DNA from 3 places in the Acidovorax sp. KKS102 genome. Region 2 is predicted to be linked to each of the others. Evidence: predicted binding sites of a transcription regulator. Region 2 holds the regulator's gene; each other region holds the start of a gene.

What was found. The regulator HrcA, encoded in region 2, represses chaperone genes, less so after heat shock. The targets are predictions, from matches to a motif close to TTAGCACTCNNNNNNNNNGAGTGCTAA.
Positions count from the first base shown of each region.
Region 1: a site for HrcA is predicted at 5,177-5,203, ahead of C380_RS04075 (co-chaperone GroES). Genes of this name have one in related genera too.
Region 3: a site for HrcA is predicted at 4,722-4,748, ahead of rpoH (RNA polymerase sigma factor RpoH). Genes of this name have one in related genera too.

Region 1 covers NC_018708.1:907,308-915,331, forward strand. Annotated here, with positions in the region: gene edd (phosphogluconate dehydratase) at 1-1,754, shown strand, start outside; gene eda (bifunctional 4-hydroxy-2-oxoglutarate aldolase/2-dehydro-3-deoxy-phosphogluconate aldolase) at 1,745-2,401, shown strand; gene C380_RS04065 (DUF805 domain-containing protein) at 2,632-2,931, shown strand; gene groL (chaperonin GroEL) at 3,056-4,702, opposite strand; gene C380_RS04075 (co-chaperone GroES) at 4,795-5,085, opposite strand; gene argC (N-acetyl-gamma-glutamyl-phosphate reductase) at 5,289-6,224, opposite strand; gene C380_RS04085 (LysR family transcriptional regulator) at 6,326-7,213, shown strand; gene petA (ubiquinol-cytochrome c reductase iron-sulfur subunit) at 7,260-7,886, opposite strand.
Region 2 covers NC_018708.1:1,075,953-1,083,976, forward strand. Annotated here, with positions in the region: gene mutY (A/G-specific adenine glycosylase) at 1-409, shown strand, start outside; gene rapZ (RNase adapter RapZ) at 519-1,382, opposite strand; gene recN (DNA repair protein RecN) at 1,382-3,100, opposite strand; gene C380_RS04885 (NAD kinase) at 3,103-3,999, opposite strand; gene hrcA (heat-inducible transcriptional repressor HrcA) at 4,028-5,032, shown strand; tRNA gene C380_RS04895 (tRNA-Ile) at 5,083-5,159, shown strand; tRNA gene C380_RS04900 (tRNA-Arg) at 5,364-5,440, shown strand; gene greB (transcription elongation factor GreB) at 5,520-6,086, shown strand; gene C380_RS04910 (bifunctional (p)ppGpp synthetase/guanosine-3',5'-bis(diphosphate) 3'-pyrophosphohydrolase) at 6,160-8,024, opposite strand, start outside.
Region 3 covers NC_018708.1:4,167,652-4,175,675, reverse strand. Annotated here, with positions in the region: gene C380_RS19160 (heme A synthase) at 1-979, shown strand, start outside; gene cyoE (heme o synthase) at 976-1,878, shown strand; gene C380_RS19150 (SCO family protein) at 1,887-2,501, shown strand; gene C380_RS19145 (tripartite tricarboxylate transporter substrate binding protein) at 2,594-3,634, opposite strand; gene rpoH (RNA polymerase sigma factor RpoH) at 3,750-4,691, opposite strand; gene C380_RS19135 (VCBS repeat-containing protein) at 4,878-5,951, opposite strand; gene C380_RS19130 (EAL domain-containing protein) at 6,075-8,024, opposite strand, start outside.

The DNA of each region.
Region 1 (8,024 bases), 170 kb from region 2:
CGCGCGTGACCGAGCGCATTGTCCAGCGCAGCGCAGACACCCGCAGCGCCTACCTTGCCGGCGTTGACGCCATGATCGCCCGCAAGCCCGCCCAAGACCGCATGGGCTGCGCCAATCTGGCCCATGCTTATGCGGCGCTGCCGGGCTCCGACAAGTTCAAGGTGACGGTCGAAAAGGCGCCCAACATTGGCGTGGTGACCGCCTACAACGACATGCTCTCGGCCCACCAGCCGTACCAGGGCTACCCCGCCGTGCTGCGTGATGAGGCCGCCAAGCAAGGCGCTACGGTGCAGGTGGCCGGTGGTGTGCCCGCGATGTGCGACGGCGTGACGCAGGGCACGCCCGGCATGGAGCTGTCGCTGTTCTCCCGCGATGCGATTGCCATGGCCACGGCGGTAGCGCTGTCCCACGATGTGTTCGATGGTGCGCTGCTGCTGGGCGTGTGCGACAAGATCGTGCCGGGCTTGCTGATCGGTGCGCTGCACTACGGCCACTTGCCCTGCGTGTTCGTGCCCGCAGGCCCCATGGGCACGGGCCTGTCGAACAAGGACAAATCCAAGGTGCGCGAGCAGTACGCACAAGGTCTGGTGGGGCGTGACGAACTGCTCAAGGCCGAGTCCGCCGCGTACCACAGCCCCGGCACCTGCACCTTCTACGGCACGGCCAACAGCAACCAGATGCTGCTCGAAGCCATGGGCCTGCATGTGCCCGGCGCGGCGTTCGAGTCCCCCGGCACCGAGGCGCGCGAGGCCTTCACCCGCCAGGCGCTGCGCACCGTGCTCGACATCGGCAAGCGCGGATCGCGTTTCACCCCCATCGGCAAGCTGGTGGACGAGCGCTGCATCGTCAACGCCATGGTGGCCTTGCTGGCCACGGGAGGCTCCACCAACCACCTGATCCATTGGGTAGCCATTGCACGCAGCGCGGGCATCCTGATCGACTGGACGGACTTTGACGAGCTCTCGTCCGTGGTGCCCCTGCTGGCCCGTGTGTATCCGAACGGCGATGCCGATGTGAACCAGTTCCAGGCCGCAGGCGGCCCGCCGTGGATCCTGCGCGAGCTGCTGGCGGGTGGCTTCATGCACCCCGATGTATTGAGCGTGAACGCGGGCGGCATTGCCGATGGCGGCAAGAGCGCACCCGCCGTATCGGGCGACACCTCGGTGCTGCGGCCTGTGAGCGAACCCTTCTCGCCCACGGGCGGCCTGCGCCTTCTGCAAGGCCGCCTGGGCCGTGCGGTGATCAAGGTCTCGGCCGTGCCCGAAGACCGCCACATCGTCCAAGCCCCGGCGCGTGTTTTCGATTCGCAAGAAGCCCTGCTCGCCGCCTTCAGCGCGGGCGAGGTCAACCAGGACATGGTGGCCGTGGTGCGTTTTCAGGGGCCGCAGGCCAATGGCATGCCCGAGCTGCACAAGCTCACGCCCCCGCTGGCGGTGCTGCAGAACCAAGGCTTCCAGGTGGCGCTGGTGACTGACGGTCGCATGAGCGGCGCATCGGGCCGTGTGCCTGCTGCCATCCACGTCACGCCCGAGGCACTGGCCGGTGGTCCGCTGGCCAAGGTGCGCGATGGCGACATCGTGCGGGTGGATGCAGTCGCTGGCACGCTCGATGTGTTGGTGGACGATGCCGAGTGGGCCGCTCGCGCCCCGGCACCCTTCAACGCCCCATCACCCATCGGCTTTGGCCGTGAACTCTTCACCAACTTTCGCCGCCACGCAGGCGGTGCCGAACAAGGAGCCTGCACATGGCTGTAACCCCTGCTTCCACCTCCATGAATCCCCTCGACATCGCCAGCCACGGCCCGGTCATCCCCGTCATCGTGATCGACCGCGTGGACGACGCGCTGCCCCTAGCCGAGGCCTTGCTGGCCGGTGGCGTGAAGGTGCTGGAGGTGACGTTGCGCACCGCTGCGGGTCTGCCTGCCATCGAAGCCATCGCCCGCCATCTGCCCGAGGCCGTGGTGGGTGTGGGCACGGTGCTCAACGCCGATGACGCCCGCCGCGCGAGCGAAGCCGGTGCGCGGTTTGCCGTGAGCCCCGGCTACACCTCGGCCGTGGGCAGCGCCTGCAAGGGCCTGAACCTGCCGCTGCTGCCCGGCGTGGCCACGTCGAGCGAGATCATGGCGGCGCTGGCCGATGGGTTCTCGTTCCTCAAGCTGTTCCCGGCCGAGGCCGTGGGTGGCATCCCGCTGCTCAAGTCCTGGGCCAGCCCGTTTGGCCAGGTGAGCTTTTGCCCTACCGGCGGCATCACCAACGCCACCGCTTCCAACTACCTGGCGCTGCCCAATGTGCGCTGCGTGGGGGGCTCGTGGCTCACGCCCACCGACGCGGTGCGTGCGGGCGACTGGGCGCGCATCACGCAACTGGCGCGCGACACCCAGGCGCTGCGCAAGGCGGCCTGAGGGATCGCTGGCGCTGGGTTTGCTGCCGAAAGTGCCCCATGCGCTAGTGCATTAAGCGCTGGCAGCTATAAAAATAATAGCGTCTAACTTTAAAAAATCCGTGGCGCGGGCGGCACAGCGTGGCCGCTGTGTGTGTCGAGCCGGCTGGACTTGTCGCAACGCCCCTCTATCATGGCCACGCGGGGATACCCCGTGACCGAGCAACGATTGTTCAAGAGAGGGAGTTCGCTATGGATTTTGTTTCGGCTGTCAAAAGCTGCTTCGCGCAGTACGCCGGGTTTTCGGGTCGTGCGCCACGCTCCGAGTTCTGGTGGTTCGCGCTGTTCCAGCTCGGCGTGCTGGTGATTGCCACCATGATCAGCCAGGTGCTCTACGGCATTGCCGCCTTGGCCCTGCTGCTGCCCGCGCTGGCGGTGGGCGCACGCCGCTTGCATGACATTGGGCGCTCCGGCTGGTGGCAGCTGCTGTCGCTCACCGGTATTGGTACCCTGGTGCTAATTTACTGGTGGGTGCAGCCCAGCGGGGAGTAAAGCCGCCGCAAGCTGACGCCCCGCGTTGGCGCCCATGAAAAAAGCCCGCAGACCGTAAGGCCTGCGGGCTTTTGTGTTGTGGACTGCGCAGCGAGCACCGGGCTGCTGCGCAGGGGCCGGGCAATTACATGCCCATGCCGCCCATGCCACCCATGCCGCCCATGTCGGGCATGCCAGCAGCAGGTGCGTCGTCCTTTGGAGCCTCAGCCACCATGGCTTCGGTCGTCAGCAGCAGCGATGCTACGGAAGCGGCGTTCTGCAGAGCGGTACGGGTCACCTTCGTGGGGTCCAGGATACCCATTTCGATCATGTCGCCGTAGGTGTCGTTGGCAGCGTTGAAGCCGTAGTTGCCCTTGCCGTTCAGCACGGCGTTCACCACCACCGATGGCTCGCCACCAGCGTTGTAAACGATCTCGCGCAGAGGGGCTTCGATGGCCTTCAGGATCAGCTTCACGCCAGCGTCCTGGTCAGGGTTGTCACCCTTGATCTCGCCAGCCGCTTGGCGTGCGCGCAGCAGGGCCACGCCACCACCGGCCACGATGCCTTCTTCCACCGCAGCGCGAGTAGCGTGCAGGGCGTCTTCCACGCGGGCCTTCTTTTCCTTCATTTCGACTTCGGTCGCAGCGCCGACCTTGATCACTGCCACGCCGCCGGCCAGCTTGGCCACGCGCTCTTGCAGCTTTTCACGGTCGTAGTCGCTGGTCGCTTCTTCGATCTGGATGCGGATTTGCTTCACGCGGGCTTCGATGTCGGCAGCGGCACCAGCACCGTCGATGATGATGGTGTTTTCCTTGCCCACTTCGATGCGCTTGGCTTGGCCCAGGTCGGCCAGCGTGACCTTCTCCAGGCTCAGGCCCACTTCTTCAGCGATGACCTTGCCGCCCGTCAGGATGGCGATGTCTTCCAGCATGGCCTTGCGACGGTCGCCGAAGCCAGGAGCCTTCACAGCCACCACCTTCAGGATGCCGCGGATGGTGTTGACCACCAGCGTAGCCAGGGCTTCGCCTTCGACTTCTTCAGCAATGATCAGCAGGGGACGGCCAGCCTTGGCGACTTGTTCCAGCGTGGGCAGCAGGTCGCGGATGTTGCTGATCTTCTTGTCGAACAGCAGCACGAAGGGGTTGTCCAGCAGAGCGGCTTGCTTTTCTGGGTTGTTGATGAAGTAGGGCGACAGGTAGCCGCGGTCAAACTGCATGCCTTCCACGACATCCAGCTCGTTTTGCAGGGACTTGCCGTCTTCCACGGTGATCACGCCTTCCTTGCCGACCTTGTCCATGGCGTCAGCAATGATCTTGCCGATGGATTCGTCGGAGTTGGCGGAGATCGAACCCACTTGGGCGATTTCCTTGGAGGTGGTGGTGGGCTTGGAAGCCTTCTTCAGCTCTTCGGTCAGGGCCAGAACGGCCTTGTCGATACCGCGCTTCAGGTCCATGGGGTTCAGGCCAGCGGCCACGTACTTGGAGCCTTCGCGCACGATGGCTTGGGCCAGCACGGTAGCGGTGGTGGTGCCGTCACCAGCGTTGTCGCTGGTCTTGGAGGCCACTTCCTTCACGAGCTGGGCGCCCATGTTCTGCAGCTTGTCCTTCAGTTCGATTTCCTTGGCCACGGACACACCGTCCTTGGTCACGGTGGGGGCGCCGAACGAGCGCTCCAGCACCACGTTGCGGCCCTTGGGGCCCAGCGTGACCTTGACCGCGTTGGCCAGGATGTTCACGCCTTCAACCATGCGTGCGCGGGCTTCGCCGCCGAAAACTACGTCTTTTGCTGCCATTTTGGAGCTCCTGAAAATTGGGTTCAAATTGGCTGCTAGCGCTTGATCAATCAGTGCGAGCAGCTATGAAAAGATGAGTAACGCAGGGGGAATTACTTCTCGACCACGGCAAACAGATCGTCTTCCTTCATGACCAGCAGCTCGTCGCCGTTGACCTTGACGGTCTGGCCCGAGTACTTGCCGAACAGAACGCGGTCGCCGACCTTCACGTTCAGGGCGATCACTTCACCCTTGTCGTTCTTCTTGCCAGGGCCCACGGCCAACACTTCACCTTGATCGGGCTTTTCGGCGGCGTTGTCAGGGATCACGATGCCGGAGGCCGTCGTGGTTTCGCTTTCAATACGCTTGACGATCACGCGATCGTGCAGAGGGCGAAGGTTCATTGCATTGCTCCTGTTTTCAGTAAAAAAAGCTGATGGATTCAATCAGCCCCGGCCATCCGGGGCCACCAAACTGCCAGCAGGGAGCGCGGTGTTAGCACTCGTCTGCGGTGAGTGCTAATGATACGGGCATTTGTGGCCATTTCAAGACACCCCCCCAGAACATAGGGAAGAAGGCTTCGCCTCTCCAGCTCTGCCCGCGTCCGTCAGGCCGCGCCACTCAGCATCAGATCCAGGTTCTGCACTGCCCCCCCTGAGGCGCCTTTGCCCAGGTTGTCAAACACGGCGGTCAGTAGCACCTGGCCGTGGCGGACGTTACTGAACACCCCCAGTCGCAACTGGTTGGTGCCGTTCAGGGCCTGTGGGTCCAGGTGTTCGGCTGCTTCGGTAGCGGCGGGGGGCATCACCTCGACAAAGGGGGCATCGGCATAGTGCTGCTGCAGGCAGGCGTGCAGGTGTTCGCCTTGTGTGCCCGGCGCGAGCTGCCGCAGATGCAACCCGACTGTCAGCACGATGCCCTGGCGGAAGGCGCCGTACGAGGGCAAGAAAAACGGCCGCTGCGATAGCCCGGCGTGTTGCGCGATTTCGGGCGTGTGTTTGTGCTCCAGCTGCAGCCCGTAGACCTGGAAGGCGGGCGCATGGGCGGCCTCGGGGCCTTCGTGCGCTTGCACGCGAGCACGCCCACCGCCGGAGTAGCCCGACACCGCATGGATGTTGAGCGCATGGTCGGCAGGCAGCAAGCCGGCCTGCACCAGGGGCCGCAGCAGGGCGATAGCACCTGTGGGGTAACAGCCGGGGTTGCTGACGCGTTGCGCGCTGGCGATGCGCGCGGCCTGCGCCGCGTCCATTTCTGGAAAGCCATAGACCCATTGCGCGTCCGTGCGGTGGGCCGAGCTGGCGTCGATCACGCGCACGGCGGGGTTGTGGATGGCGGCCACGGCTTCGCGGGCGGCGGCGTCGGGCAGGCACAGGATGGCGATGTCGCAGCTGTTGATGGCTTCGGCGCGGCGGGTGGGGTTCTTGCGGTCGGATTCGGGCAGTGTCAGCACCTGCAGGTCGGTGCGGCCGTGCAGACGCTGGTGGATTTGCAGGCCGGTGGTGCCTTGGTCGCCGTCAATAAAAACAAGGGGCTGGGTGGTCATGGTGCGGATTCCTGACATGGGGGGATATGGAATCTTCGGCGCCGGTCTAAACTTTGAAAAGTTGAATTTCACAAACTTCAAGATCAGTTCTGCTGAACGTCATGCGCGAACTCAATCTCGACCGGCTGCGCACCCTGGTCACCATCGCTGATCTCGGGTCTTTTGCCGAAGCGGCCCGCACGCTGCATCTGGCGCCGCCCACCGTCAGCCTGCACATTGCCGACCTGGAGGCGTTGATTGGGGCGCCGTTGCTGGTGCGCAAGCGGGGCGAGGTGCGGCCGTCCGGCGCGGGCGAGGTGCTGGTGGAGCGGGCGCGGCGCCTGCTGGCCGACGCCGACGAGGCCATGGACCTGGTGCGGCGCCAGGTGCAGGGGCTGGAGGGGCGGGTGCGGCTGGGCGCGTCCACCGGCGCCATCGCGCACCTGCTGCCCCAGGCGCTGGAGGTGCTGGGCCGGCACCACCCCGGCATCGATGTGCAGGTGGTGGTGCTCACGTCACAGGAGACCGTGTCGCGGCTGGCGCTGGGCACGCTGGACGTGGGCCTGGTGGCCTTGCCCATGGCCTCGGTGCGCGGGGTGACGGTGATGCCCTGGCGGCGCGACCCGGTGATGGCGTTTGTCCCCTCCGCCTGGGCGGCGCCCCGCAGGGTCACACCCCAGTGGCTGGCGGGGCAGCCGTTGATCCTGAATGACGACGGCACCAGCCTGTCGCGCCTGACGAGCGAATGGCTGGCCCTGGCGGGCGAGCAGCCCAAGGCACGCATCCAGCTCAACTACAACGATGCCATCAAGAGCCTGGTGGCTGCGGGCTACGGAGCCACGCTGCTGCCGCACGAGGCCTCTACCGCCACGCCGCTGGACCCGCGCATCCGCATGCTGCCGGTGCAGCCCCGGCTGTGGCGCCCCCTGGGCATTGCCCACCGCGCGGGCCCGGTAGAGCGCGCCACCCAGCATGTGCTGGATGTGCTGTGGCAGCAGAAGCAGGTCTGACGCGAAGTGGCACCGGCAATGCGCCGCCCCAGGCGGCTGCCATCGATCAGGCTGCGTCGTCCCCGATGAGCAACCGGGTGTCAGACACGTAGCGGTGCGGCGGCACCTCCAGGTTGGTGGGCGCGGGCTTGTTCTTGAAGACGCGGCCTGCCAGGTCGAAGGTGGAGCCGTGGCAGGGGCAAAAGAAACCACCCTGCCATTGGTCTCCCACGCTGGTGTTGCTGGTGCCTGCAGGCACGGCGATGGGGGAGCAGCCGAGGTGCGTGCAGATACCCACCGTGACAAACACCTCAGGGCGGATGGAGCGTTGCGGGTTGCGGGCGTACTCGGGTTGCTGGTCCTTGCGCGAGGCCGGGTCGGCCAGCGCGGCGTCTTGCTGGGGCAGGGCGGCCAGCATTTCGGGTGTACGTCGCATGACCCACACGGGCTTGCCTCGCCATTCCACCGTCTTCACGCCACCGGGCGCCAGGTCGCTGATATCCACCTCCACACCGGCGCCCATGGCCCGTGCGCGTTCGCTGGGGGCCAGGCTGGACACCAGGGGCACGGCGACCCCTGCCGCCGCCACGCAGCCCGTGGCCGCTGTCAGCAGCACCAGCTGCCGACGCTCTGCGGAGGGATCGCCCTGGGTGCCAGAAAGGGAGCCATTGGGTGTAGCGGGGAGGGGGACCATGGGGTGCTTTCAGAGAGAGGTAGGACTGGCCGTGGCGCCGGGAGGGGGCTCGACGGGGTGACGGCAACCGCCCGCAACGCTGCGGGCGGCAATGCTTTACCGCAAACGACGTGCCATCACCCGCAAGACCGGCCTGCC
Region 2 (8,024 bases):
CAATCCTGAACGCTATCCCGTCAGAACCCGGAAACTGTCACGCCGCGCCGAATCCTGGCAATTGGCGATCCTGCGCGATGGCCAGGGCCGCATCTGGCTGCAGCGCCGCCCTCCAACAGGGATCTGGGCGGGAATGCACTGCGTACCCGTCTTCCCTGACCTGGAGTCCCGAGATACTTTTGTGAATAGCTTGGGTGGCAATGAGCAATTGGTGCAGCAAGAGCTGCAGCCCTTCGTACATGTGCTGACGCACCGGGACCTGCACCTTCATCCCTTGTTGATACAGGCCAGCGGGATGATTGCTCTGGCAAAAGACGGGGAGTGGCTGGGGCCAGACCAATGGTCTTCGGTGGGGTTGCCGGCGCCTATTCGCAAGTTGCTGGACACCACACAATCTACCCTTTGGTAGGTGCGCATGTCGCTCCAGCGAATGTCTGTGCCGCCTTCGCCAGCGCCCAGATCCCGTTACTCGTGCTGCGCGCAGGTTAGCGCGTAGCAATCAGGCGCCAGCGCAAGAGTCAGCGCCCGTCCAGTTCGCGGTGGCGCTTTAGTGCGGTCCACCGGACGCTGAAAGCCTGGGCCAATCTTTCGACCAGATAGACAGAGCGATGTTGCCCGCCCGTGCAACCGATAGCTACCGTGACGTAGCTTCGGTGGTTGCGGTCCAGCATGTCCAGCCAGTGCGTCAGAAACTGTTCAATATGCGCTCGCATCAGAGCCACGTCCGGCTGCAGATCCAGAAAATCAGCCACAGGCTGGTCCAATCCCGTGAGGTCCCGAAGGGCGGCCTCATAGTGCGGGTTGGGGAGCATGCGCACGTCGAAGACGTAGTCGGCATCCATGGGAATGCCGCGTTTGAACGCAAAGGACTGGAACACCAAGGTCAACTGCCCTTGCGCCGTGGACATAAGGCCTTTGACATAACTTTGCAATTGGGAGGCGCGAATGGTGCTGGTGTCGATCACGTGCGACTGTTCGCGCAGCTCGGCCAGCAACTCCCGCTCCAGCTCAATGATCTGGACCAACGCCCTGCGCCCTTGTTGAAGATCGTCGTGCGACAAGGGGTGGCGGCGGCGCGTTTCGGAGAAACGCCGCACCAAGGTATCAATCGTGGCGTCCAGAAAAAGGGATTTCACGGCCACGCCCTGGCTGCGCAAGCGGCTCAATTCCTGAGGCACCTGGTGCAGCGAGGTGGCGCTGCGGACATCCACTGCAATGGCTACGCGGTTGCCATGGTGTTTGTGTTCCAGCGCTACGAAGGCTGGCAGCAGTTCGGGTGGCAGGTTGTCTACGCAGTAGTAGCCAGCATCTTCCAGTGCGTGCAAGGCGACGGATTTTCCAGATCCTGACATGCCTGTGATGACAACGATCTCAAGGGCCATCAGCGTTTCCTCGCGGCGGTAGAGGAGGTAGACGAATCCGAAGGCGGGGTAGGCGCACTGGTCAGCGCCAGCGCAGCAGTGCTCAGCATTTCGCGCGCGTGCGCCAGCGTGGTCTCGGTAGAGCGCTCGCCACCCAGCATGCGAGCGATTTCTGCCACTCGTTCATCTTGCTGCACAACCAGAACCGTGCTGGTTGTGCCTTGAGCGCTCTTGTTTTTAGCCACTTTGAGGTGGTGATGCGCACAGGCCGCCACTTGCGGCAGGTGGGTCACTGCCAGCACTTGCCGATCGCGCCCCAGCTGTTGCATCAGCCTTCCTACGGTTTCGGCGACTGCTCCACCCACCCCGGAGTCCACCTCGTCAAAAATGAGCGTAGGGGCGGCACCCAATTCACTGGTTGTGACCGCAATGGCGAGCGAAATGCGAGACAGCTCGCCACCCGATGCGACCTTGCCGACGGGCTTGGGTGTCATGCCTGGGTGCCCTGCGACCAAGAACACGACATCGTCGATACCATCGGGTGAGGGCTCTGCCGCCTTGCCCACCGATACCTCAAATTTGCCACCCTCCATGCCGAGTCCCTGCATGGCCTGAGAGATGGAGGCGGAGAGTTTGGGGGCCGCTTTGGCTCGGGCCATGGATAGCGTGCGTGCCGCTGCCTGGTATGCCTTGGCGCTGGCCGACTCGCTGGCTTGCAGTCTGTCAAGATCGGTTGCAGCATCAAGCTCGTGCAGGGATGCTTTCCAGTCCTTGAGTAGCGCAGGTAGCTCTGCAGGAGGGCGTTTGTATCGGCGTGCCAGTCCCATCCACTGGGATATGCGCTCGTCCAGCTCCGTCAGCCGTTGCGGGTCGATGTCTGCATGGCGCAGGTAGCTGTGCAGCGAGTGCACTACATCGGTCGTCTGCGCCAGGCTCGACGCCAAGATATCGGCCAGATTGGCGAACTCTGGCTCAATATGTTCTTGGGCTTGAAGAAGGGCATGCGCGCGGGTCAGTGCGGAAACAGCTCCACCTTCGTCTTCCTGCAAGGCCTGAAGCGTCCCCTGCGCTCCATCCAGCAGGGCCTGTGCATGGGACAGGCGTTTGTGTTGGGCGTCGAGTTCCTCCCACTCGTCATCACCGGGCCCCAGCTTGTCCACTTCGGCGATTTGCCACTGCAGGCGCTCGCGCTCTTGCTGCAGTGTGGCTTGCGCGGCGCGCGCCTGTTGCAATGCTTTGAGGTCCGCGCGCCATTGCGCCCAGCGGGATGCTGTGTCTCGGGTGTTCACACCGGCGAAAGCGTCAAGCAAGCCTCGCACCGATTCTGGTCGGGTCAGGCTTTGCCACGCGTGCTGACCGTGGATATCGACAAGCATCTCGCCCAGCGAGCGCAACTGGGAGGCCGTAGCAGGGGTGCCATTGATCCACGCACGGCTCTTGCCCTGCGCGTCGACGGTACGGCGCAGCAGCAGCCTGTCATCGGCTTCAAACCCTCCTTCATCCAGCCAGGGGCGGGCGTGCGCGGGGCAGTCAAATTCCGCGCAAATGTCGGTCTTGTTGCATCCCTCTCGCACCACGCCCGCATCTGCACGCGCCCCCAAGGCCAGTTGCAATGCGTCGATCAGAATGGACTTTCCTGCACCTGTCTCCCCGGTCAAAACGGTGAAGCCATTGCGCAAATCCAGTTCCAGCGTTTGTACGATCACGAAATCGCGCAGGGTAATCTGCCGCAGCGCCATGGTCAGGAGCCCCCTTCATTCCAGCGCAGCTTCTTGCGCAGTGTCGCGAAGTAGTTCCAGCCCTGCGGGTGTAGAAAACGTACACGGTGTTCCGATCGTTTGACGAGGATGCGGTCGCCATGCAGCAAGGATGCGAGAGACTGCATGTCGAAGTTTGCGCTGACATCGCGCCCGCTCACCACTTCAACGGCTACTTCCGTCGCATCGGAGAGCACGATGGGGCGGTTGGACAGCGTATGGGGTGCGATAGGAACCAGCACCCAGCCTGGGATGGAGGGGTGAAGCATTGGCCCCCCTGCTGACAGCGAATAGGCTGTCGATCCGGTGGGGGATGCAATGATGAGACCGTCGGCCCTTTGGTTGGCCACAAACTGTCCACCCACTTCCACGCGCAGCTCCACCATGCCTGAAGTTGCGCCACGGTTGACGACCACATCGTTCATGGCAAGGGCTTCAAACACCACACGCTCATCGCGAACCACGGTTGCGTGCATCAGTGGCCGCTGGTCTTCTTCGTAGGCCCCTCGCAGCATGGGCGGCAATGTGGTCTGATAGGTGTCGAAAGGAATGTCGGTGATGAAACCCAGTCGGCCCTGATTGATGCCGATCAGTGGTGTTCCAAAACGGGCCAGGCGGCGACCGATGCCCAGCATCGTCCCATCACCCCCGACTACCAGGCCCAGATCGCACCGCGCACCGATCTGGTCTACATTCAAAGATGGATAGTGTGTCAGTCCGGTATTGCTGGCGGTTTCCGCTTCGAGTGCAACCTCACATCCCTGACGCTCCAAGAAATGTGCAATGTCTTCCAAAGCCCTGCGCGAGCCGTCGCCAGAGGCGCCTGTAGCTAAAGTCTGGTACTTGCCTATAAGTGCGACATGGCGGAAATTGGACGTCATCACGAAATTACATCATTAAAATCATTCCATGCTCGATGACCGTGCCAAGTTGTTGCTGAAAGCCCTGGTCGAGCGTTACATCGCTGATGGGCAACCCGTGGGATCGCGGACGCTTTCTCGTGCGTCTGGCCTGGATTTGTCGCCTGCTACGATTCGGAACGTCATGGCGGACCTGGAAGAACTGGGCCTGATTGCGAGTCCACATACCTCCGCAGGCCGCATTCCCACCGCGCGTGGATACCGTTTGTTTGTGGACACGATGCTGACGGTGCAGCGGGAGTCGGTCATGCCAGCGCAGTTGGCTCCGGAGCAGCCCCAAAAGGTCATCGCCAACGCCGCACAGCTGCTGTCCAACCTCTCCCAGTTCGTCGGTGTGGTGATGGCTCCTCGGCGTACTTCCGTATTTCGTCACATAGAGTTCCTGCGACTCTCTGAAAAGCGCTTTCTCGTCATCATCGTGTCGCCGGAAGGTGACGTACAGAATCGTGTGATCTTCACCGAGGTGGATCACTCTCAGTCGCAACTGGTCGAAGCCTCCAACTTTCTGAATGCACATTACGCCGGGCTCGCAATGGAGCAGGTGCGAGAGCGTTTGAAGTCCGAGGTCGATGTGCTGCGCGGAGAGATCGCATCGCTCATGCAAGCAGCAGTCAACGTAGGTTCGGAAGCACTCTCCGAGGCGCAGGACGAGGTGGTAATTTCTGGCGAGCGCAACCTGCTCTCCGTCAGTGATTTCTCCAGCGACATGGGTAACCTGCGCAGGGCATTCGACTTGTTCGAGCAGAAGACGCAGATCCTTCGCCTTCTGGATATCTCAAGCCAAGCGGAAGGGGTGCGCATCTACATCGGCGGCGAGAGCCAGGTCGTGCCTTTTGAAGAGCTCTCGATCGTCAGCTCCCCTTATGAGGTGGACGGCAAGGTGGTGGGGACTTTGGGTGTGATTGGTCCTACGCGCATGCCATACGACCGCATGATCCAGATCGTGGATATCACTTCCAAGCTGGTGTCCAACGCACTCAGTCACCGCAAGTAAGCCCCTACAATACGGCGCTTGCCCCGTTGTATAGCGCTGGAGCATGGCTGGGGGCGTTAGCTCAGTTGGTTAGAGCAGAGGACTCATAATCCTTTGGTCGTTGGTTCAAGTCCAACACGCCCTACCACCCTCGCTTGTAGGGTGGACCCATCAACAAATGACGTGTTTTGTGATCCAAATCGCTCAGTTTGTTTTTGGAGCCTTCATCGTGCATTACAATCTCGGCTTGCGTTGAATTGACTGTCTGTTTGCAGGGCCTGACTCAGGAAAGCAATCAGAAATAAGCAAATTTCAAGGGTCGCCAAGAAATCATGCTATAATTCAAAGCTTAGCGGCTGTAGCTCAGCTGGATAGAGTACTTGGCTACGAACCAAGGGGTCGTGGGTTCGATTCCTGCCAGCCGCACCAATGTTTAAAGCCTGCAATCGCAAGATTGCAGGCTTTTTCATTTGCCCAAGCGCTTTGCGCTGATTGGAGAGTTCTGGCGATGAGCAAGGCTTTTACCAAGGAAACCGATAGCGCTGACGATGACGAAGGATTGGCACTGCCTCCTTTGCCGCCGGGTGGCAAAAACTACATCACCCCTTCAGGCTATGCACGCCTGAGGGCAGAGCTTTTGGATCTCATCGACAACGAGCGGCCGAAGATCGTGGATGTGGTGCACTGGGCGGCCAGCAACGGAGACCGGTCTGAAAACGGCGACTACCTCTATGGCAAGAAGCGTCTGCGCGAAATTGATCGGCGCATCCGTTTTTTGACCAAGCGGCTCGAGATCGCCGAAGTAGTGGACCCCAGTTTGCATGCGGGCAGTGAACAGGTGTTCTTTGGGGCCACCGTCACCTACTCCGATGATGAGGACGGTGAGCGCACGATCACCATCATGGGCATCGACGAGGCTGACAGTCGTATGGGTCAAGTCAGCTGGATTTCGCCTGTGGCGCGGGCTCTGTTGAAGGCTCGCGTCGGGGATGAGGTACAGCTGCCCACGCCGGGTGGGGTGCGCCATTTGGAGGTGGTAGAGGTGCAGTACCCGCCTCGGAGCGCCGCTACATAACCTCTTTGCGCGCAAGCGGCGGTCCTTGTGCCAATTGCAGAGAGCTCGGAGCTTGATGCTCGGTGCTCAGGTGTCAGGGCTGCGGCGTGATTCTTGCCGCCCGCAGCACCGCCTGCGTACGCCGCAGGTTGCGCAATGCCAGCTCAAGGTGGGCTTGGTCACGAACCGCCACGATGAACCGCAAATCCGTGGTGTCCAGGGCTGCCTCATCGTCCATATCCACATGGGTGATATCGGCCTCTGAATTGGCAAGCTCTGCCGCCACGCGCGCCAGCACCCCCTTGCCGTTGTTCACGGTGACGACCACGCCCGTTTCGAACATGCGTGTGGGCTCGTCCGACCAGTCCACGGCAATGAAGCGTTCGCTGTCTTTGTGCTGAAGCCGTTTGGCAACACTGCAATGTGCGTTGTGCACGACCAGTCCCTCACCGCGGCCCAGATAACCGACGATGCTGTCGCCTGGCACGGGGCGGCAGCAGGTGGCGTATTGCACGGAAGCATTCTCGCTACCGTCCAGCGTGACGGCCCCTTGCGACAGGTTTTCGTGGGATGTGTAGCGCTCACGGGTCATGAGCAGGGCGTCCGGACGGTGGCCATGCTCTGACATCAACACCATAAGCCGTTTGGCGACGATGCTGGCAATGCGTTTGCCCAGACCCAGGTCGGTCATCAGCTCGCTGCGCGTGCGGTTGCCGGTAAAGCGCAGCAGTTTGTCCCACAGCGGTTGGGTCTCGGCGTTGACGGGGGGCAGCTGTTCGAGGCCTTCCGCGCGAATCGCCTGGGTCAACAGTTTTTCGCCCAGCCCTTCGGACTCGGTTTGGGCCAAGGTCTTGAGGTAATGACGGATCTTGGACCGCGCACGGCCCGTACGCACAAAACCCAGCCACGCAGGGTTGGGTGTGGAGACCGGGGCAGTAATGATCTCGACCACATCACCGTTTTTCAGTTCCGTGCGCAGCGGGACCTGCTCGTTATTGATTTTCGCGGCGGTGGTACGGTCGCCCACGTTGCTGTGAATCGCGTAGGCGAAATCCACTACCGTGGCACCACGCGGCAAGGCCATGATCTGGCTCTTGGGAGTGAAGACATAAACCGCATCGGGAAAGAGGTCCACCTTGACGTGGTCCCAGAACTCCGCCGCATCCCGCGTTTCGTTCTGGATGTCCAGCAGGGACTGCAGCCACTTGGTTCCTAGCCGCTCAGCGGCAGTGCCTTCTCCGTCCTGGGCCTTGTACAGCCAGTGCGCCGCCACACCGGCTTCGGCAATCACATGCATCTCGTCGGTGCGCATCTGGAACTCGATGTTCACGCCCGAGGGGCCAACCAGCGTGGTGTGCAGCGACTGGTAGCCGTTGAGTTTGGCAATCGCGATGTGGTCTTTGAACTTACCGGGCACCGGCTTGTACATCTGGTGCAAAACACCCAGGGCGGTGTAGCAATCGGTCACGGTGGGCACGATGACCCGAAAGCCGTAGATGTCCGTCACCTGGGCAAAGCTCAGGTGCTTGAGGTCCATCTTTTGATAGATGGCGTACAGCGTTTTCTCGCGCCCAGCCAAGCGCACCTTCATACCGATCTTGGAAAAGGCGGCATCCACTTCCGCCTGCACTTTTTGAACCAGATCGCGCCGGCGGTTGCGGGATTTGTTGACCGCTTTGGCCAGGGTGGCGTAGCGCCAGGGGTGCAGGTGCCGGAAGGCCAGGTCCTGAAGTTCGCGGTAGGTCTGGTTCAGGCCGAGGCGGTGGGCGATGGGGGCATAGATTTCCAACGTCTCGGACGAGATGCGGCCCCATTTGCTGCGCGGCATGTCCGACAGCGTACGCATGTTGTGGGTGCGGTCGGCCAGTTTGATGAGGATGACGCGCACATCCCGCGCCATGGCCAGCAGCATTTTGCGAAACGACTCGGCCTGGTTCTCTTCGCGGGTGTTGAACTGGA
Region 3 (8,024 bases), 2.1 Mb from region 2:
TTCGGGCCTGGGTTGTCCCGACTGGCCCGGCTGTTATGGCAGCGCCAGCCCGGTGGGTGCCCGCGCCGAGATTGCGGCCGCCCAGGAGGCCATGCCGACCGGCCCCGTGACGCACGGCAAGGCCTGGATCGAGATGATCCACCGTTACTTGGCCACAGGTGTGGGGGTGCTGATCATTGTGATCACTGTGTCGTCCTGGGTACAGCAACGGCGTGCCCGGCGCGATGGCGGACAGCAGGCGCCTCCGCTCAGCCCCTGGTGGCCCACGGTGACCTTGTTGTGGGTGTGCCTGCAGGGTGCGTTCGGCGCACTCACGGTGACCATGAAACTCTTTCCTGCCATCGTCACCCTGCATCTGATCGGTGGCCTGGTGCTGCTGGCCATGCTGTGTGTGCAGGCCGTGCGCCATACCCACAGTGCCCAGGGGCGCTCACCGGTGACCTTATCCCCCGTGCTGCGCTGGGGGCTGGTACTGACAACGCTGCTGTTGGCCCTGCAGGTGGTGCTGGGGGGCTGGGTCAGCACCAACTATGCGGTGCTGGCATGCACCACCTTCCCCACCTGCCAGGGCAGCTGGTGGCCCGCCATGGACTTTGCGCAGGGCTTCCAGATCTGGCGCAAGCTGGGCATGTTGCAAGACGGTAGCCACATCAGCTTTGCTGCGCTCACCGCCATTCATTACGTGCACCGCCTGATGGCCTATGTGGTGCTGCTGGCACTGGGCCTGGTGGCCTGGCGCTTCCATCGCAATGGCGTGTTGCCCACGCAGGCCCGGTGGATTGGCTGTCTGGCCTTGCTGCAGCTGGTGACGGGTTTGTCCAACGTGGTGCTGGACTGGCCCCTGGTGGCCGCGGTGTTGCATACCGGCGGCGCCGCTGCCCTGGTGGTGGTGCTGACCTGGTCCTTGGTGTCCAGCCGCGCGGCACCTGCGCCCCGAGAGTTTTCCGCGCCCACGGGCGCATCGAGAGTATCTGCATGAGTGTTGCCCCCTCCGCCGTTGCTGCGCCGCCCTCGCGGTTCCAGCAGTTTTATGCGCTGACCAAGCCCCGCGTGGTGCAGCTCATCGTCTTTTGTGCGCTGATTGGCATGGTGCTGGCCGTGCCCGGCCTGCCCAACGCTGCGCAACTGGCCCACATGGCGCTGGCGTGCCTGGGCGTGTGGCTGGTGGCCGGTGCTGCGGCCGCATTCAATTGCATCGTCGAGCAGGGTATCGACGCCAAGATGAAGCGCACCGCCTGGCGCCCGACGGCCAAGGGCGAGCTGTCCAACGCGCAGACGCTGCTGTTCTCAGCCGCCCTCTGTGCCGTAGGCTCCGTGCTGCTGTACGTCTGGATCAACCCGCTGACCATGTGGCTCACCTTTGCCACCTTTGTGGGTTATGCGGTGGTCTACACCGTGATCCTCAAGCCCCTCACGCCCCAGAACATCGTGATCGGCGGCGCCTCCGGGGCCATGCCACCAGTGTTGGGCTGGGCAGCCATGACCAACGATGTGGGGCCCGAGGCGCTCATCCTCTTCCTCATCATCTTTTTGTGGACGCCGCCGCATTTCTGGGCGCTGGCCTTGTACCGGGTGGAGGACTACCGCAAGTCCGGCCTGCCCATGCTGCCCGTCACGCACGGCAACGAGTTCACGCGGTTGCAGGTGTTCCTGTACACGCTGATCTTGCTGGCCGGGTGCATGATGCCGTTCATCTACGGCATGAGTTCATGGATCTATCTGGCTGCCGCTGTGCTGCTCAGCCTCGGTTTCTGCGGGTACGCGTTCGCGCTATGGCGCAATTATTCGGACGCTCTGGCCCGCAAGACCTTCCGCTTCTCCCTTATCCACCTGAGCGTGCTGTTTGCGGCACTGCTGGTGGACCACTATGTGCTGTGATGATCTCCATGCAGAAACGAAACGCTCTTCAATTGATAGCGGCTGGTGCAATATCCATATGCGCTACAGGCCTCCTGGGTGCATGTTCCGAGAAAAAGGCCGAATTCCGGGGCGTGGACGTCACCGGTGCTGAGTACGCCCGCGACATTCCACTGACCGACCACAACGGCCAGCCACGCCACATCAAGGACTTTGCCGGCAAAGTGGTGGTGGTGTTCTTCGGCTACACCCAGTGCCCCGACGTGTGTCCCACGTCGATGCAGGAGCTGGCCGAGGTCAAGCAGATGCTGGGCAAGGACGCAGGTCGTCTGCAGGGCATTTTTGTGACGGTGGACCCGGAGCGCGACACGCCCGAAGTGCTCAAGGCCTACATGGCCAATTTCGACCCGAGCTTCTTGGCGCTGTACGGCACACCCGAGCAGCTGGCCGCCGTCGCCAAGGACTTCAAGATCTATTACAAGAAAGTCGATGGCAAGACGCCCACCAGCTACACCATGGACCACTCTGCAGGTAGCTACGTGTACGACCCCGCAGGGCGCCTGCGGGTCTACAACCGCTATGGCAGCGGCGCACAGGCCCTGGCGGCCGATGTGAAGGTGTTGTTGGCCGAGGCCGGGGGCTGAGCCCCTCCAGCCCCTGAGTGACCCGGGGCCTGTCCCAGGCCGCCGTTATGCGAGGCACTGTGCGGCCCCGCATGAGCTGATGCTCTTGGGCCTTATTCGGCCTTGATGCCCCGCATCGCAATCACGCCGCCCAGCAGATTGGTGTCGGCCTTGATGCGGTTCGCCAGGCCTTCGGGAGACGAGCCCACCGTCTGCCACCCTTGCTGGAAGAGCTTGCTGCGCACGTCCTCGCTGCGGGCGATTTCGCTGAGCAGCGCGGCCAGCTTGGCCTGGATGGGCTTGGGCATGGTGGAGGGCGCTGCGAAGGCGTTCCAGATCTCCAGGTTGAAGTTGCTGATACCAGCCTCTGCCAGGCTCGGCACATCGGGGGCCAGCGGGCTGCGTCCGGACGAGGTCACGCCGATCGCGCGCAGCTTGCCCGCACGCACCTGGGCCTGGGCCAGCGCCGGGGGCAGCAGCGCCATCTGCAGCTGGCCGCCCAGCATCGCGTTGGCCACCTGCGGATAGCCGGGGTAGGGCACATGCACGGGGTTGATGTTGCTGCGCGCCTTGAGCAGTTCGGTGCCGATGTGGCCCACGGTGCCCACGCCGGGCGTGCCATAGCTCCACTTGTCGCCCCCGTTGCGTGCGGCCACGAAGAAGTCCCGCGCAGTGCCGTTGGCAGCCACGCCGGGCTGGTTGACGGGGGCCGTGAGGATCAGCGGCGAGGTGCCGATCAGGCTCAGTGGTGCCAGGTCCTTGATCGGGTCATACGGAACGGCCGGGTTCAGCAGCTTGGCAATCGTCATGTTGCCGTTGATCATCAGCCCGATGGTGTGATCGTCACGGGCCTTGGCCACAGCGTCGGCGCCGATGTTGCCGCCTGCGCCCACCTTGTTGTCCACGATCACGGGCTGGCCCAAGGCCTTGGAAAGGGGCTCCGAGAACGTGCGCGCCGTCAGGTCCGGTGACGAACCGGCTGGAAAGCCCACAATGATCTTCAGCGGCTTGGTCGGCCAGGCCAGTGGCGCGGGCGCCGTAGCGGCAGCCTTGCCGGCGCTTTGCGCCAGCGCCCACGGGGACGCGGCAGCCAGGGCGATCAACAGCGAAGCACGGCGGGAAACACGGCCGGTAAAGGCGGGACGTGAGGGCATGGGGTGCAATCTCCTTGAAGGTTATTCGGGGGCCCAAACGACGCGGGGCCCCAGAACTGGGGCCCCACGAGGCAACTTCTGCAGCCGGGGATATTAACCCCGCTGCCCGGCCCGGTCAGGCGTATTCGGCCAGAGCCTTTTTCATCTTCTTCATGGCGGCCACTTCGATCTGGCGAATGCGCTCGGCGCTCACGCCGTACACGGCGGCCAGGTCGTGCAGCGTCATGCCGCCGCTGCCATCGTCGTTGACCTTGAGCCAGCGCTCTTCCACAATGCGTCGGCTGCGGTCGTCCAGGCTGGCCAGGGCGTTGGCAATGCCGTCGGTGGCCAAGGCGTCGCGCTGGCGCGACTCGATCATGGCGGTGGGTTCGTGCGATGCGTCGGCCAGGTAGGCAATGGGGCCAAACGCCTGCTCGCCGTCATCGGCCGGGGCCGGGTCCAGCAGCACATCACCACCCGCCATGCGGGTTTCCATCTCGATGACTTCTTCGCGCTTCACGTTGAGCTGCGCAGCCACGGCGTCGATCTCATGGTCTGACAGGGTGTCACGGTGCGTAGCGACATCGGCGGCCGAGGCGTCGGCCTTGAAGCCCTGCTTCATGGAGCGCAGGTTGAAGAACAGCTTGCGCTGTGCCTTGGTGGTGGCCACCTTGACCATGCGCCAGTTCTTCAGGATGTATTCGTGAATCTCGGCCTTGATCCAGTGCATGGCGTAGCTCACCAGGCGCACACCCTGGTCGGGGTCAAAGCGCTTGACGGCCTTCATCAGGCCCACATTGCCTTCCTGGATCAGGTCGCCATGGGGCAGGCCGTACCCGAGGTACTGGCGTGCAATCGAGACCACCAGACGCAGGTGCGACATCACCAGCCGGCCGGCGGCATCCAGATCGTTGTTGTCCTTGAGTTGGCGTGCGTAGGTCTGCTCTTCTTCGTGCGTGAGCAGGGGCAGGCGGTTGACGGCCGAAATATAGGCGTCCAGGTTGCCCAAGGGGGGCACCAGCGCCCAGGGATTGGCGGGTGCCAGAGACATCGTCGCGGTTCCAGATTGAATGTTCATTCCGGGAATCCTTTCCTCTAAGCCATCATATTAGCACTCTCTCTGATTGAGTGCTAAGCCCGGAGTTCCCGTCGGGTTGCTCCTTGATACCGTTTGACATCTCTGAGTCAAATTGGCATCAAGTGCTGGTACAGCATGCCTTTGAAGCTATCAAAAGCATAGTAATCTACTCTCCATGAGTCGCCTTCAAACGATCAGGTCCACCTGCTGCACCGTGCCCACGCTGCCGTCTTCCCGCAGGTAGGCGCTGGTGGAGCGCACGGTGCCCAGGCTGGCGTTGTCGGCGGTGCGCAGGGCAAAGGGGGTGGCGATGGCGTGGGTGGAGAGTGCGCCCACGCCCACGTCGGCCAGGGTGCGCAGGTTCCCAGCCCCCTCGGTGCCCTCCGCCGAGGGAGTCCACACCTGGAGCTGCTGAAAGACCGGGTCGGCCTCGTCAATCCAGCCGTTGCCGTCGCTGTCATAGGCGGCCAGCTCGGCAAAGCCGTTGCCGGTGCCGGGGCCGAACAGCTCCCGGCCGTTGTCGATGCGGCCGTTGTGGTTCAGGTCCAGGGCGAGGTAGCCCCGGTTGCCTGCGAGCAGGGGCACTTTGTCGGTCTGGCCGTCACTGTCCAGGTCAAACGCGAAGCGCAGGTCCTGCAACTGTGCGGCCGAGCCGTCGAAGTTGATGACCAGCGGGTCGACCACCGCGGCGTCGCCCAGGCGGAGGCTGAATGACGATTCCTGGCGGTAACTTCGCTGCATGTCCAGCTGCAGGCTGAAGCGGATTTCCTGCCCGTCGGCAGTGCGCACCATGCCCTGGGCGGTGAATTGGGTGCTTTCGGTTTCTACGACCACTTCGCGTTGCTCTACCAGCAGGCCCCACCCGGCACGCGGGCGGCCTGCCTCGGCCGCAGGCGTGGTGGCCGGGCGGCTCGTGGGCAAGAAGGGTGGGGACGGTACGGGTTCCGTCTGGCCGGTGTACACCCGCACCTGCACGCCCGTCATGCGGGCAATCAGGTCGCGGATCATGGCCAGCTGGGGTGTCAGTCCGTCGTCCGGGCTGCTGTCTGTAGCGGTGGCCGTGGCCGCGTCGGCTTCCTGTGCAGCGCGGGCCAGGCGTGCTGCGCTGGAAATTTGTACGGCGGGTGCCGCCCGGCTAGGGCCAGGGGCGCTGATGGGGCGGCGGTCGCCCACCCAGGCCTCCATGCGGCTGCTTTGGGTGTGCATGCGGCTGGCCGCATGCTGGGCCTGCATCTGCAGTGCGGACGATTCAATCTTCATGGGACACCTCCACGGTTTCCACACAGAGATATCGACGCCACAACACGGGAACTTGAACGGCGCCAAGCCCGTTTCCATTCGTCGCTGGTGCCCCGTGGCGGGCGCGGTGGCGTCTCAGCCTCCCTATACGCCCTGCCGCACCCGGCTTTCAAAGTCTTTCAGCGTGAGCGGGCGGCCAAACAGGTAGCCCTGAAAGGCCTGGCAGCCGTGCGCCAGCAGAAACTGGTGGTGGGCGGTGGTCTCCACCCCTTCAGCAATTACGGACAGGCCCAGGCTGCCGGCCAGCGCGATGATGGAGCGGGCGATGGCGGCGTCGCTGGCGTCCAGCAGCACGTCGCGCACAAAACCCTGGTCGATCTTGATCTGGTCCAGTGGCAGGCGCTTGAGGTAGCTGAGCGACGAGTACCCCGTGCCAAAGTCGTCCAGCGAAAACCCCAGGCCGTGGGCCTTGAGGGCGCGCATGGTGGCGATCACGCTGTCCACGTTGTCCAGCAGCAGGCTTTCGGTCAGCTCCAGCTTGATCTGTGCCGGGTTGGCGCCGGTCTGCCGCACCAGCGCCAGCACCTGGGCCACAAAGTCGTCCTGCAGGAATTGGCGCGCGCTCACGTTGATGGCCAGGCTCAGGTGTGCAAACAGCGGGTCTTGCTGCCAGCGGGCCTGCTGGCGCAGGGCGGTTTCCATGACCCATTGCCCCAGTGGCAGGATCAGGCCCGACTCCTCGGCCAGCGGGATGAACTCTGACGGTGGCACCATGCCCTGCACCGGGTGCTGCCAGCGCACCAGGGCCTCTGCGCCGGTCACGCGCCCCTGGCTGTCCACCTGCGGCTGGTACAGCAGCAGGAACTGGGAGCGCCGCAGGCCGTTGTGCAGCTCGGTCTCCAGCAGGGCGCGGCGGTTCACGGCCTGCTGCATGTCGGGGTCAAAAAAGCGCAGTGTGTTGCGCCCGTCGTCCTTGGCACGGTACATGGCCATGTCGGCCTGCTTAAGCACTTCGTCCACCGAGTCGCGCTGGTGATTGAGCAGGGTCACGCCGATGCTGGCGGTGAAGTGGTGTTCGTGCCCCGCCAGCTCGTAGGGCTGGCGCAATTGCGCCAGGATCAGCTCGCCCAGCGTGCGCGCCTGCGCGGCGGCCTCGGGGGCGTCGCTGCTCAGGTTCTGCAGCACCACCACAAACTCGTCGCCCCCCAAGCGGGCCACGGTGTCCTGCTCGCGCACGCAGCTGCGCAGGCGCTGGGCCACGTCCTTGAGCAGCAGGTCACCTACCTCGTGGCCCCGGGTGTCGTTCAGGGTCTTGAAGTTGTCCAAGTCCACAAACAGCACGGCCGTGGTCAGGCCTGATCGGGCTCCGTTGACCAGCACCTGCTGCAGCCGGTCCACCAGCAGGCGGCGGTTGGGCAGCTGGGTGAGCGCGTCGTAGAACGCCAGGTAGCGGGCCTCGTCCTCAGCGGCCTTGCGGCCCGAGATGTCGATGTCGATGCAGAACATCTCGGGCGGGTGGCCTAGTACCTGGATGTAGGCATGGCTGGAGAACACATGCACTGGCGTGCCATCCTTGCGCTGCAGCTGCAGCTCGCCCGCCGGGATCACCTCGCCGGTGGCGAACATGTGCTGCATGTGCGCTCGTACGTCGTTGCGCATGGGCGGGGGGATGATGAGGTCGAGCAGATTGGCACCGATGGCCTCCTCGGCGGTGTAGCCGTACAGCTGTTCGGACGCCTGGTTCCAGTAGCTGGTGGTGCCGTCCTGCAGGTAGCCCTGTACCGAGATGGACGGAATATTGCGCAGCAGCGAGCGAAAACGCAGCTCGGACTCGCGCAGCGCACTTTCTGCCTGCTTGCGCTTGGTGATGTCGCGGGCCAGAAACACCACGGCCGCCTGGTCGCCCACCTGCACGCCCAGGGGCTGGGTGCGCCCCTCAAACTGGCGCAGCCCTGACAGGGTCTGCATTTCATATTCCACGCTGTGGGTCTGGCCAGACTGCAGCGTGTCCCGGATGAGCTGCATGAACCGTTCGGCCTGCTCGGCGGGCAGCACGTCGTGCAGCCGCTGGCCCACCAGCACCGGGGCGCTGGC